DNA from 2 places in the Arthrobacter sp. B3I4 genome. Region 1 is predicted to be linked to the other one. Evidence: riboswitches for the same ligand, from Rfam matches in the RefSeq annotation. Region 1 holds a riboswitch; the other holds the start of a gene.
The links. Region 1 has a riboswitch for thiamine pyrophosphate ahead of QFZ61_RS04765 (ECF transporter S component). Riboswitches for the same ligand answer to the same signal wherever they lie in the genome.
Positions count from the first base shown of each region.

Region 2: linked by a shared signal. The riboswitch ahead of thiO (glycine oxidase ThiO) and the one ahead of QFZ61_RS04765 (ECF transporter S component) in region 1 are both predicted to bind thiamine pyrophosphate.

Region 1 is NZ_JAUSYK010000001.1:1,008,173-1,015,245, forward strand. It holds gene QFZ61_RS04735 (Na+/H+ antiporter subunit D) at 1-493, shown strand, start outside; gene QFZ61_RS04740 (Na+/H+ antiporter subunit E) at 490-1,035, shown strand; gene QFZ61_RS04745 (monovalent cation/H+ antiporter complex subunit F) at 1,032-1,310, shown strand; gene mnhG (monovalent cation/H(+) antiporter subunit G) at 1,300-1,695, shown strand; gene QFZ61_RS04755 (GNAT family N-acetyltransferase) at 1,749-2,345, shown strand; gene QFZ61_RS04760 (DUF4235 domain-containing protein) at 2,355-2,618, opposite strand; TPP riboswitch at 2,783-2,925, shown strand; gene QFZ61_RS04765 (ECF transporter S component) at 2,993-3,625, shown strand; gene QFZ61_RS04770 (ABC transporter ATP-binding protein) at 3,639-5,309, shown strand; gene QFZ61_RS04775 (energy-coupling factor transporter transmembrane protein EcfT) at 5,306-6,109, shown strand; gene QFZ61_RS04780 (UDP-N-acetylglucosamine 1-carboxyvinyltransferase) at 6,242-7,073, shown strand, end outside.
Region 2 is NZ_JAUSYK010000001.1:1,762,639-1,769,711, forward strand. It holds gene QFZ61_RS08325 (RNB domain-containing ribonuclease) at 235-1,731, opposite strand; gene thiE (thiamine phosphate synthase) at 1,853-2,605, opposite strand; TPP riboswitch at 2,632-2,749, shown strand; gene thiO (glycine oxidase ThiO) at 2,741-4,060, shown strand; gene thiS (sulfur carrier protein ThiS) at 4,057-4,293, shown strand; gene QFZ61_RS08345 (thiazole synthase) at 4,299-5,153, shown strand; gene QFZ61_RS08350 (hypothetical protein) at 5,223-5,426, shown strand; gene QFZ61_RS08355 (DUF3311 domain-containing protein) at 5,574-5,855, shown strand; gene mctP (monocarboxylate uptake permease MctP) at 5,852-7,073, shown strand, end outside.

The DNA.
Region 1 (7,073 bases):
GCTGTTCTTCGTGCCGGCCATGAATCTGGCCGGCATACCCCCGTTCTCCGGCTTCCTCGGCAAGCTGGGCCTGCTGCAGGCCGGGGTTGCCCTCGGCACCCCGCTGGCGTACGCCCTGGTGGCCGGCGGCGTGCTGACAAGCCTGCTCACGCTGCTGGCCGTCGCCAGGGTCTGGAACCGTGCCTTCTGGCGGAAGCCCGAGGATGCCGAGTCTCCGGATCCCGTGCTTCTCGCAGCTCCCGGCAACACAAGCACCGGTGAGCGTGCCGGCCAACAGAACGTCACCCTGCTGCCGCGGACGATGGTGGGCTCGACGCTTGGCCTGGTGCTGGCCGGGGTGGCCCTGACCGTCTTTGCCGGGCCACTTTTCCGGGTCTCCGGGCAGTCGGCCGAGGAAATGCTGAACCGCTCGTCCTATATCCAGGCCGTGCTCGGTGACGAGGCGTCGGTCCCAGCGATCGCCCAGCCGCTGCGGCAGGAGGGGTCGAAATGACGGGGAAGCGGATTTCGCTGCGCCAGGAACTCCCGCTGCTGGTCTGGCTCGTGATCGTCTGGGGAGCGCTCTGGCAGGACTTCAGCGCCGGCAACCTGCTCTTCGGGGCCTTGATCGCAGTGCTGGTGGCCCGAATGTTTTACTTGCCGCCGGTAGAGCTGGGCGGCCGCTTCAACGTGCTGCGCGCCGTGACGTTCGCTGTCGGATTCCTGGCCAAAGTGGTGGCTGCCAGCTTCCAGGTCCTGTCCCTGGCCGTGCTCCGCGGGCCCCGGGTGATCAGCGCCGTCGTCGCCGTCCCGCTTCGGAGCCACTCCGACCTGCTGGTGACCGCAACCGGCCACGTCATCTCCCTGATCCCAGGCTCCCTGGTGGTGGAGGTGGACCGGACCACCTCCACGCTCTACATCCACGGCATCAACGTCCGCGACGCCGTCGACGCGGCCAAACTCCGCAAGGAGGTCCGCGACGCCGAGGCCGGGTTGATCCGGATCATGGGCACCCGGGCCGAAGTCGCCGCGCTAAACCGGGAGGTGGGCGCATGATGCCGTTTGTCCTGGCCGTCACCGCCGTCGTGCTGTCCCTCGCAGCCGGGGGCGCGATCATCCGCATCGCGCGGGGGCCTTCGCTGCTGGACCGGGTGCTGGCGGCCGATGTCCTGCTGGCCATCCTCGGCGCCGCGCTATGCATTGACATGGCCGTGAACCGGCACCTGAACAACCTGATGCTGCTGGTCGCCATTTCCATCATCGGCTTTGTCGGGTCCGTGACTGTGGCCCGCTTTGTCGCCGACCGGAGGAAGCAGCCCAATGAATTCTGAGACGTTTTCCGCCGACGCCGTGATCGACGCCGTCTCGGCAGTGTTCATGGTGCTCGGCGCGCTGATGTCCCTCGGCGCGGCGATCGGCCTGCTGCGGTTCCCGGACCTGATGAGCCGGATGCACGCCGCCACGAAGCCCCAGGTGCTGGGACTGTTTCTGCTGCTGTCCGCGGTGGGGCTGCAGATGCGCACCTGGTGGGTGTGGCCGGTGCTCGTGGTGGCGTGGATCTTCCAGCTGCTGACGGTGCCGGTCTCGGCCCATATGGTGGGCCGGGCCGGTTACCGCACCAAACACCTGCATCCGGAACTGCTGAGCGCCGACGAGCTCGAAGCTGTCGTGCAGCAGGCGGCCGGGGAGCGCGGGTTCACCGGCGACGCGGAGTAAGTCCGGTACGGGGAGCCTAGGCAACCACCGAACAGGCGCGGCAGAATGGCTCCATGACCGAAGCCGCGGCGACACCAAGCTGGCAGACCGACCCGGTCACCCCGGACCGTTTCGAGGACTTCGCCGACGTCATCAACCCCAGCCGGCGGGTGACCCACTGTTGGTGCCTCTCGCACCGTCTCCGCGTCAAGGACATCGAGGAGCTCGGCGGCGGCCGGGAACAGGCCATGCGCCGGCTGTGCGAGCGTGAGAATCCGCCAGGGGTGCTCACCTACCGCGACGGTGAGCCTGTCGGGTGGTGCAGCGTGGGTCCTCGATCCGAGATCCCGCGTCTGCAGGCCTCGAAGCTCTTCCGGCCCGTGGACGGTGTCCCGGTCTGGAGCATCATCTGCGTGGTCGTGCGCAGCGGCCACCGCAAGCAGGGCGTCACGGGACACCTCATTCAGGGAGCCGTCGCCTATGCAGCGTCGCGCGGGGCGCCGGCGATCGAGGCGTACCCTGTGGATCCGGCGGGACGGATGGACCTCACCATGGCCTTCGTCGGCACCCGCTCAATGTTCGAGAAGGCCGCATTCCGGGTGATCGGGACCACCGATGCGGTCGCAAGCGGGATGCCCCGGCTCATCATGCGCCGGGATCTGAGTGCCTGAGCGGAGTGGCTAAACCAGGTCCTGGGTCTTGGCGAAGCGGGTGATAGCGCGCTGGGTGCCACGGTTGGCGAGGACCTGGATGATGGCACTGACCGAGGCCGAGATCAGCGCGAAGGTGAGGGCCTGGCGCAGCGTAGTGGGTACGTCGTCGTCGTGTCCCTTGGGGGGCTTGTTGCCCGTGGTCTTCTCCCAGACGGTGTCGACGAGTTTGGTGCCGGCAAAACCGGCGACCAGGCTGATGCCGGTGCCGAGCAGCTTGATGACGATGTTCATGGTTCGTACTCCTTGCGGGAGGAAACAGGGCTGCCCCTAGCCTAGCGTCAACGCCGGGTCGGCCTGCCCGGGCCGCGGGCCACGGCGTGTGGCCCCCCGAGGGGATCGATTCCGTACCGGTGGGGCCCGCCGGGTGTAGACTGAGCCAGCCCACAAGGGCGAATTACATACGACAGGGGAGCGCCGCCGTCGGGCATCACTGGAGCAGTCCAGGGGACCGTAGGTGGGCGCTGAGAGTGCGGACAGCCGCAGACCCTCGAACCTGATCCGGTTAGTACCGGCGCAAGGGAGTCGAGTTCTCAGGATGCCCGGCATCCGTGGCGGAGGCCACGCACGCCGGAGCACCCTCCCCTCCTGTACCTCAGGAGGACGACATGACTGACATTTCTGCAAAGCAGACCCTGACCACACGGAAGTACAGCTGGCGCGTGGTCGACATCGTGCTGGCGGCCCTGATCGCCGTCGCCGGCGGGGTGATCTTCTGGGCCTGGTCCCAGGGCTCCAACCTCATCTCGGTTCCGCTCAACGCGGTGTACCCGCCGCTGACCGGGCTCTACGCGGGCGGCTGGATGATCCCGGCGGTGCTGGGCATGCTCGTGGTCCGCAAGCCGGGCGCGGCCTTGTTCTGCGAGGCCGTCGCCGCTACCGGTGAGCTGATCATGGGCTCACAGTACGGAACCACCGTGCTGATCTCCGGCGTCCTGCAGGGCCTCGGCGCTGAGCTCGTCTTCGCGGCCTTCCTCTACCGGAAGTTCAACCTCCCGGTGTCCCTGCTGGCCGGCGCCGGGGCGGGCCTGTTCTGCGGCTTGAACGACTCCTTCCTGCCGTGGGGCTGGAACATCGCGTACGAAGCCGGCGATAAGGCCGCCTACATCGTCTTCTGCGCCGTCTCGGGTGCTGTGATCGCCGGCGGGCTGTCCTGGCTGGCCACCCGCGGCCTGGCCAGGACCGGGGTGCTCTTTTCGTTCGCGTCCCGCAAAGCGGCCTCGGAACCCGTGTTCTCCTGATGTTTTCCTGTCCATGACATCGTTCAACGACGTCCGCCCGGCCGGGGTGACCGCCCGCGGCTGGGGCTGGCGGCATGCCGGCCGGTCCCGGCCCGCCGTCCGCGGATTGGATCTGGACATTCGCCCGGGCGAGCGGGTGCTGCTGCTGGGGCCCTCCGGCTCCGGCAAATCCACGCTGCTGCACGCCCTCGCCGGGGTGCTCGGGGATCCCTCCGCCGACGGCTCCGCCGCAGACCCAGGGGACTCGGATGAGACCGGGAGCCTGCTGATCGACGGGGCCGCGCCGCGGGCGGCGCGCGGCCGGGCCGGCCTCGTGCAGCAGGACCCGGAAACCCAGGTCGTGCTGTCCCGCGTCGGCGACGACGTCGCGTTCGGGGCGGAAAACCTCGCCGTGTCCCCTGACGCTATCTGGCGCCGCGTGGCCGAAGCGCTCGACGACGTCGGGCTGGGCGGGCTTCCGCTGCAGCACCCGACATCGGCGCTGTCCGGCGGCCAAAAGCAGCGACTCGCGCTCGCCGGAATCCTGGCGATGCGGCCGGGGCTGCTGCTATTGGACGAACCAACAGCGAACCTCGACCCGGCCGGCGTCCTGGAGGTCCGCGACGCCGTCGGACGCAGCCTGGACAGGACCGGCGCCACGCTGGTGGTGGTGGAGCACCGGGTGGCCGTCTGGAAAGACCTTGTGGACCGGATCGTGGTGCTGCAGCCCGGATCCGCCGCGGCCTCCGCGGTGTTGCTCGACGGTCCGCCGGACTCGGTGCTGGAGCAGGCGCGGGAGATGCTCATCGGTGCCGGCGTCTGGGTGCCCGGCCATGTGCCGGCCACCCGCCTGCGGGGCGGGACAGTCGGCGCTGCCGCGACGGGCGGCGCTGGGACGGGAGGCGCGCCCGACGGCGGGGCCGGGACGGACGGTGCGCCCGGCGGTGGGACTGGCCGGTTGCTGATGGCGGCGGAGGAACTGGCTGTGTCCCGCGAACGGCGCCGCCGCGGCGGCCTGCTCAAGCGGTTCGCCCCCATCCCGCCTCTGCCGGTGCAAACGGGAATCACGGCGCAGGTCCGGGCCGGGCAGGCACTCACCGTCACCGGCCCGAACGGTTCCGGAAAGTCCACCTTCGCCCTGACCCTGGCCGGGCTGCTCGCGCCCGTGGGCGGGAAGGTGTCCGCGACGACCCACCTGAGCGCCGGCGCGGGCATCGACCCGTACCGGTGGAAAGCCCAGCAGCTGATTTCCCGGATCGGGACGGTATTCCAGGAACCGGAGCACCAGTTCGTCACCGGTCGGGTTCTGGACGAACTAAGGTTCGGTCCCCGCCAGCTGGGCCGCGGCGAGGACAGGCTGGATGAACTGTTGGAGCGGCTGCGGCTCCGCGAGCTCGTGGACGCCAACCCGTACACACTGTCCGGCGGCGAAAAAAGACGGCTCTCGGTGGCCACCGTGCTCGCCGCGCACCCGCAGGTGCTGGTGCTGGACGAACCCACCTTTGGCCAGGACGCCAACACCTGGGCCGAGCTGGCGTCCTTCCTCTCTGAGCTTCTGGACGCTGGCACCGCCGTGGTCTCGGTGACCCACGACGCGGAGTTCAGTGAGGTTCTGGGCGGCACCGAACTCAGGCTCGGGGCGCCGCAGCACTCCTCCGCCCAAGTGCTGCCCGGTTCCGCGGACCCGGAGGTGGCTGCGCCGTGAGGGAGGCCCTGACCCTGCGGGGAAACCGCGCCCTGCTGACCCGCGCCAACCCGCTGGCCAAATTCTGCGGCGTCGTGCTGATTACCGTAGCCCTGGCTCTGTCCATCGACTGGGTCTCCGCGTCGGTGGCGCTCGCCTTTGAATTCCTGCTGTTCCCGCTGGCCGGCCTGACGCTGGCACTGCTCTGGCAGCGCGGCTGGCCACTTCTCCTCGCGGCGGCGGTGGGCGGCTGGAGCACCGCGATCCTGGCCCCCGACCACGGGCGGATACTGCTGGACGTAGGACTCTGGTCCATCAGCGAGGGTTCGCTCCAGCTGGGGCTGGGTTTCCTGCTGCGCGGCCTCGCGATTGCCTTGCCGGCAGTGTTGCTGATGAGCTGCACGGACCCGACCGACCTCGCCGACGCCCTTGCCCAGCAGGTGAAACTGCCGCACCGGTTCGTGCTGGGCACTCTTGCGGCGATGCGGCTGGTGGGACTCCTGGCTGAGGAATGGCAGACCATCGGAATGGCAAGGCGCGCCCGCGGGGTGGGGTCGCACGGAAATCCGGTGCAGCGGCTGAAGGCGATGCTCGGCCAGAGCTTTGGGCTGCTGGTCCAGGCCGTCCGCCGCGCCTCCCGGCTGGCCGTGACGATGGAGGCGCGGGGTTTCGGCGACACGGAACGGACTTGGGCACGGAAAGCAACCTTCAGCAGTCTGGACCCATGGGTGGTTCTGGGCGGACTGGTCATCGCCGGTGCTGCAGTGATTGCCGCGGTCGCCGCTGGAACGTGGAATATGGTCTTCCTCGGGCAGCAGTAGCAGCTACGGCCAGGCAGCCGGAATCCGTACATGGGCTCAAAAATATCGCATCAGCTGAATATTCCTGTGACCTTCACTGCACTGTTGCGGCAATAGGCTGTCCCCGTAGCTCGTTTGTGCTATATATTGCCTATGACTCCCCCCACTGCTGAACACCTGGGCGCCGTGCTCCGGGACGCCCGCGGCGAGAAGGGCTGGACCCAAGGACAGCTCGCCGCCGAACTCGGAACCAGCCAGAGCGCCATCGCAAGAATGGAGCAGGGCAAACAAAACCTGAGCCTGAAAATGATCCAACGGCTTGAAACAATTTTCGACCGCACCATAGTCAAGGTCGGGCGGCCGCAGATGACGCACCTGCGGGTCGAGGGCGGCCGCACGCTCTCGGGCGCCGTGGACGTCAACAGCAGCAAGAACGCCGGGGTCGCACTGCTCTGCGCCAGCCTGATCAACCGGGGCACCACCGTACTGCGGAGGCTGGCCCGGATCGAAGAAGTCAACCGTATCGTCGAGGTGCTCACCAGTATCGGCGTCGAATGCACCTGGTTGAACGCCACCGACCTGCAGATCCGCCGGCCGGCCGTGCTGGACCTGGAATCGATGGACATTGAGGCCGCCCGCCGTACCCGCAGCGTCATTATGCTGCTTGGCCCGCTGCTCGACGAGTCCAGCGAATACCGGCTGCCCTACGCCGGCGGGTGTGACCTGGGCACCCGCACCGTGGAGCCACACATGCAGGCTCTTCGGCAGTTCGGCCTCAGCGTGGAGGCGACCTCCGGCTTCTACACCGTGCAGGCGCCGGCCGCGGATGACCACGACCGGTCCTTCGTGCTGAGCGAGCGCGGCGACACCGTCACGGAGAATGCGATCATGGCGGCAGCGCACCGCCGGGGTAGCACCATCATCCGCAACGCCAGCCCGAACTACATGGTCCAGGACCTCTGCTTCTACCTGCAGATGCTGGGCG
Region 2 (7,073 bases), 750 kb from region 1:
CAAGCAGGTCCAGCGGAAGCCGATCGCGGGCTATCTGGTTGCTGGCACTGGGACCAGCGGGTGTGTCTCAAGATCGCGTAGGGGCGGGCTTGTTGAATTCGAAATACTTGGAAATCAACGACCGGGCATCCATTACTACCCTTCCAGTCTAGCTGTTCGGCGTTCGGATCCTCGACCGGACGCGGCGGGCGGCGCGGCACCACCGCCGCCGGGCAGGGCGCCCGGCGACAAAAATCAGCCGACCAGTTCGAGCCGCACCTCCCGCGCCGCGATGTCTGAGGACACCACCCGGACCCGGACCTGGGTGCCGGACTGCAGCTCGCCGGGGCAGCGGGCGGTGACGGCGGGCTCAGCAATCTGCACGATCCCGGAAGGACCATTGCCGTTCCCCTTGCCGTTGCCGTTGCTGCTTCCCGTGCCGTTGGCCATGCCGTTTTTGGCGGGTTTGGAGCCGGAGATGACGACGGCGTCGAACTCCTGCCCGATGTGGTTGCTCAGCAGCGCGGCCTCCACCGTGTCCAGGGACAGCCGCTCCAGCTTGGCGGCCAGTTGGTCCGAGGCCGCCATGATGGCCGGCAGCGACGGCAGCGCCTCCCGGGCCCACGCGGGAACCTCGGAGCCGTTGGAAAGGGCCTCGCAGATCACCAGGACGAAACGGTCGATCAGGCGCCGCAGCGGGGCCGTCGAGTGGGCGTACGCCGCGCCGATGGCCGACTGGAGGGCATCCTCGGGGACGTCGCCGTCGAAGGGCGTGTAGCCGGCGCCGCGGAACAGCATGCCGGCCGAGTGCACGATCGCCAGCTGGCGCGGGTCCGTCGGGTCCAGGGTGCGAAGGTACTCCCCGTAACTGATCTGCCCGTCCCACGGCTTGCCCAGGGCGCCGGTCTGGCGCCGGAAGTGCCGCAGCGAGCTCTCGTCCGGGGCTGGCATGGTGCGCAGGATGCCGACCTTGCCTTCAAGCATGAGGCCTGCGGCGGCCATGCCGGTCATCAGCGAGATCTGCGCGTTCCAGTCCTCCACTGGAAGCGGCGGGGCGGCGACGATCCGGTAGCCGCCGTCGGGGAGCTGCTCGATTTCCTGGTCCGGCATGTTCAGGCTCGCTCCGCCGCGCAGCCGCTCCAGTTCCACCCGCTTGCTGCCGACCTCCCGGAGCAGCTGAAGCAACGGGTCCGCGGTGCCGCCGTCGAGCTCGGCCTGAACCCCGGCGTAGCTCAGCTTGGCCCGGCTGCGGACCTGCGCTCGCCGCACCAGCACGGTGGTGACCTCGGCGGCGCCGTCCAACTCAAACTCCCAGACGAACGCCGCGCAAAGCTGGCCTGCCAAGAGGCTGCCCGCCGCTTCACTGATCACCTCAGGGTGCAGCGGAATCCTGCCCTCCGGGGTGTAGAACGTCTGCCCGCGTCGGCGGGTCTCGGCGTCGAGGGCACTGCCGGGGGCCACGAAGGAGGGGACATCGGCGATGGCGTAGAAAACCTTATAGCCCTCGCCTGCGCGATCGATGAACAACGCCTGGTCCAGGTCCGTCGAGGACGCCGGGTCGATGGTCACAAAGTCCACATGCGTGAGGTCCAGTTCCGGCAGTTCGTGGCTGGCTACGGCAGCCTCGGCATCCCGGAGCACATCTTCCGGGAACGGTCCCGGCAGCTCCAGGGTGGTGCGCAATGCATTGAGCGCCTGGGCAAGCTGGTTCTGTTGCTGGCGGACGCTTGGCGTCAGGCGATGATGAGACACGAAAATCAGGTTAGCCCGATTTCCGCCAATAGTCTTGAAACATCGGCCCGGGCGGCGGCGAGGGCCGGCGGGCCCGGTCACGGCCGCGCCGGGGGAGCGGGGCCGGCCGGAAGTGCTGCTGCTAGTTCCCGGGGTTTCCGACGGCGTTGGCAGCGCCGGACGCGGTGGCCGCAGCGGCAGTTGCGTCTGCCCCGGCGTCGAGTGCGGCGAGCAGCGCCCGCGCCGCGCCTTCCGGGTCAGCGGCCTCGGTGATGGCCCGGACCACCACGACGCGCCGGGCGCCCGCCTCGACCACCTGTTCCACGTTGGTGAGGTCAATGCCGCCGATCGCGAACCACGGCACCACCCCGGGAACCCGTCCGGCGTCGCCGCCCTCGGCCCGTGCGATCGCCTCCGCGGCGTAGCGCACCAGCTCCAGCCCGACGGCGGCCCGGCCCGGCTTCGTCGGGGTGGCCCACACCGGCCCCACGCAGAAGTAGTCGAGCCCGCGCCGGCCCGGTGCCGCGGCGATGGCGGCGTCAACCTGGTCCGGGCTGTGCGTGGACATGCCGATTACAGTGCCCTTGCCCAGGAAATCCCGGGCGGCGGCGAAGGGGATGTCCCGTTGTCCGACGTGGAACACCGGTGCGTGGGAGAGCGAAGCGATATCTGCACGGTCGTTGACCGCCCAGAGCCGGCCGTGCCGGGCCGCCGCCGCATGCAGCACCTTCAGCAGTTCAAGCTCCTCGGCGGCCTCCAGGGACTTGTCCCGCAACTGGATGATGTCAACGCCGCCGGCAAAAGCAGCATCGACGAAGTCTTCAAAGTCGCCGCGCTCCTTCCGGCCATCGGTGCACAGGTACAGGCGGGCGGTGGTGTGGAGGTCCTGGCTCATGGTCTAAGGGTAGTTCCTCTACACTGGGCGGATACTGCGGGAGCCCGCGCAGCCTTTCCACGGCGCCGGGCTGAGAGGGCATCAGAGCCGACCGCTTGACCTGATCCGGTTAGTACCGGCGTAGGGAAGGAAGCCATGGTCCCACCATCCGCCACACCCACCGGACACTGCGACGTCGTCGTCATTGGCGGCGGAGTGGTCGGCTGCGGCATTGCCTGGGAGGCCCTCCGGTCCGGCCGCTCCGTCGCACTGGTTGACGACGCGCCTGGCGCCGGGGCCAGCTGGGCCGCCGCCGGCATGCTCGCGCCGGTCAGCGAACTCCATTACCAGGAGGAGGAGCTGCTGGCCCTGATGCTGGAAGCCGCCCGGCTCTGGCCCGGCTTCGCCGCGGCCCTGGCAGCCGGCGCCGACGGCCACCCGGACGGCGGCGCCGGCGCGGGGGACACCGGGTATCTCACGACGCCGACCCTCGCCGTCGGGGCGGACGCCGCCGACCGCCGGGCGCTCGAGGACCTGCGAATCGTGCAACAGGCTTCCGGTCTTGGCGTTGAACCGCTGACGGTCCGTCAGGCGCGCGGGCGCGAACCGCTGCTGAGCCCCGGAATCTCCTGCGCCTTCGACATCCCGGCCGACCACCAAGTGGACCCGCGCACGCTGCTGACCCGGATCGGCGAGCTGCTGGCGGCGAGCAGCCGGTATACCGGCGTGCGGCGGCGGGCAGCCGGACTGCTCTGGGAAGACGGACACGTGGCCGGCATAGAGCTGGAGGGCGGCGGGGAAATCCGGGCCGGTGAAACGATCGTGGCCAACGGACTCGGAGCGGCAGACCTGCAGGGTCTTCCCGAGGGACTGCGGCTGCCGCTGCGGCCTGTCTACGGGGACATCCTGCGTCTTCGGGTGCCGCAACGGCTTAGGCCCCTGCTGCGCTCCACCGTCCGCGGCTTGGTCCGCGGCGTCCCGGTCTACATCGTCCCGCGCGGGGACGGCACCGTCGTGATCGGCGCCACCCAGCGGGAGGACGCGCCGGCGGACCCGACGGCAGTGTCCGCGGGAGGCGTCTATCAGCTGCTGCGCGATGCACAGCAGCTGGTCCCGGCCGTCGCGGAACTGGAACTGCTTGAAGCCACGGCGCGGGCGCGGCCAGGCACTCCGGACAACGCCCCGCTGCTGGGCAGGATGGCCCAATCCCCGGGCGGGCCCGAGTGCGGGGGGCTAATCATTGCCACCGGCTTCTTCCGCCACGGGGTGCTCCTCACCCCGGCGGCCGCCGTCATCTGCCGCCAACTGCTCGACGGGACGCCGGATCCGCGCTGGGCCGCCTTCCGCCCGGACCGCTTCTCCGGTCAGGCAATCCCCGCTCAGGCCATCTCCGCTCAGGCCTTCTCCGCACGCGGTTTCTCCAGTGCCGGCGCAGCAGGGGCAAATATCTCCACGACAGACAGGGAACCAGCATGAACATCAGGCTCAACGGAGCACAGCACGCCGTCGCCCAGGGTGCCACCGTCGGCGCCCTCGTCAGCGGGGTCACCGGCAGGCCGCTGTCCTCCGACGGGCAGGCTACCGACGGCCGGAAACTCGGCGTCGCCGTCGCCCGCAATGCCGAGGTTGTGCCGCGCAGCCAGTGGCACGTGACCGCGCTCGCCGAGGGCGACGACGTCGAACTCGTCACCGCAGTACAGGGAGGATGAACGCCATGGAGGAAACAACGCTGGCTGCAGCAGAGCCGAACGCTGCAGAGCCGAACGCTGCAGGGCCGAGCACAGGACAGCAGCTGCGTCGGGACCCGCTGACGGTCGACGGTGTGGAACTGGGTTCCCGCCTGATTATGGGCACCGGCGGCGCGCCAAGCCTGGACGGCCTCGGCGCCGCGCTGGCGGCGTCCGGAACCGAACTCACCACCGTGGCCATGCGCCGCTACTCGCCGGCCGAGAGCGGTTCATTGTTCCAGCTGCTCGCAGAGCGCAGTATCCGGGTGCTGCCCAACACCGCCGGCTGCTTCACCGCCCGGGACGCCGTCCTGACCGCCGAGCTGGCCCGCGAAGCGCTGGAGACGGACTGGGTGAAGCTTGAGGTGATCGCGGACGAGCACACCCTGCTGCCGGATGCCGTGGAGCTCGTGGAGGCAACCGAACAGCTCGTGGGGCGCGGCTTCAAGGTCTTCGCCTATACGAACGACGACCCGGTGCTGGCCCTGCGGCTGGAGCACCTCGGCGCCACCGCGGTGATGCCGCTGGGCGCGCCGATCGGGACCGGCCTGGGCATCCTAAACCCGCACAACATCGAACTGATCGTCTCCCGGGCATCAGTTCCGGTGGTGCTCGACGCCGGCATCGGCACGGCGTCCGACGCCGCCCTTGCGATGGAGCTGGGCTGCGACGCCGTGCTGCTCGCCACCGCGGTGACCCGGGCCCAGGATCCGACCCTGATGGGCGAGGCCTTCAAACATGCCGTAGCCGCGGGGCGGCTCGCGCGGCTCGCCGGCCGGATCCCGCGCAGGGAGCACGCCCTCGCCTCGTCCGCGATGGAGGGCCGGGCCGAGTTCCTCTAAACGGTTCGAGGGCCGCCGCCTGGGAGCCGGCCCTCGACAATCCGGGGGCGGGACTCCTACCGTGGAACCATGAGCGAGATCCCCGCGGGAGGCGGACCGGACCCCGACGCCGCCGACATCAAAGGTAAAGGCCAAGGCAAAGGCCTTGACGCCGATGCGTTCTCGCCGGTCATCGATCCTGATCTGGTCCCGGCGGAGACGCCAGCGGATGACGAAGCGAAACGCGCCGCAGAGCCGAGTTCCCCTGACCTGGAGGACCGCCCCGGGGACTGACCAACGCCGGGCATTTATGCACTGTTGAAGAATTAGTCCAGTGTCTATTCTGTTGCCTACGACCGCGGTGACACGCGGCCGGCAGACCGCCGGCACGTCCCGGGAACCCTTCCCGCCCCGGAGGTCCGTCCCGTCGAGGAGGCGTCGATGTCCAGTCCCGATGTTGCAACGCGGGGGCCGGCCAGGCCAGGTCCCTATGTGATTTCCGGAATCCTCTTGCTGGTCGCCATCGTGGTTCCGTTGTTTGTGCCCGCGTATTCGTTCGATGAACCGCGGCTGGCCGGTATCCCGTTCTTCTACTGGTACCAGATGGCCTGGATCCCTGTCACGGCAGCCCTGGTAGGGATCTCCTACTGGCTCGTCACGAAGGAGGACCGCCGCCGGCGCGACGCCGTCCGCGGCCTGGCCGGTGCGGGGGAGGGGCGATGACCGCGGCCCTGGCGCCGCTGGCAACACCGGACCGTCCGGTCAACGGCGTCGCGCTCGCCATTGTGATCATCCTCTTCGTCCTGGTTGCGGTCCTTGGGTTCTTCGCCGCACGGTGGCGGCGGCACGAAACCACCGGGCTGCACAGCCTGGACGAATGGGGCCTCGGCGGCCGGGGCTTCGGGACCTGGGTAACCTGGTTCCTGCTCGGCGGGGACCTTTACACCGCCTACACGTTCGTGGCCGTTCCCGCGGCGATGTGGGCCACCGGAGCCGTGAGCGGGTTCTTCGCGGTGCCGTACACCATCGTGCTGTACCCCATCGTGTTCCTGCTGATGAGCCGGCTGTGGTCCGTCTCGCACCGGCACGGATTCGTCACGCCGGCGGACTTCATTGGCGGCCGCTACGGCAGCAGGGCACTGACCGTTGCGGTGGCCGTCACCGGCATCGTGGCAACGATGCCCTACATCGCCCTGCAACTGGTGGGCATCAAGGCGGTGCTCACGGTGCTCGGTTTAGGCAGCGCCGAGAACGTGCTGCTGACTGACCTTCCGCTGATCATCGCGTTCGTCGTGCTGGCCGCCTACACGTACACCTCGGGGTTGCGCGCTCCGGCCCTGATCGCCGTCGTCAAGGACCTGCTGATCTACCTGGCGGTGATCGTCGCGGTGATTTACCTGCCGATCAAGTTCGGCGGCTGGGGCCCCATTTTCGACTCCGCCCAGGCGAAGCTGGGGACGGTCAGCCCGGCGACGGGCAAACCGGCGGGCACGTTCATTCCGGGCGCCTCGAGCTATTCGGCCTACTGGACCCTGGCTCTGGGCTCCGCCCTGGCTTTGTTCATGTACCCGCACTCGATCACAGGTGTCCTGGCGACGAAGAGCAGGAACACCATCCGCCGCAACGCTGCGGTGCTGCCCTTGTACTCCCTGATGCTGGGTTTCCTCGCGCTGCTGGGCTACGCGGCCATTTATGCCGGGACCAAGCCCATCGACCTGAACGGTGCCGTCAATCCTCAACTCGTGGTGCCGCAGCTGTTCCTGGATCAGTTCCCGGCCTGGTTCGCCGGCATCGCGCTCGCGGCCATCGCCATCGGGGCACTGGTCCCGGCCGCCATCATGTCCATTGCGGCGGCGAACCTCTTCACCCGGAACATTTACCGTGACCTGATCAGGCCGGATGCCACGCCCCGTCAGGAAGCGAACGTTTCCAAGATCGCGT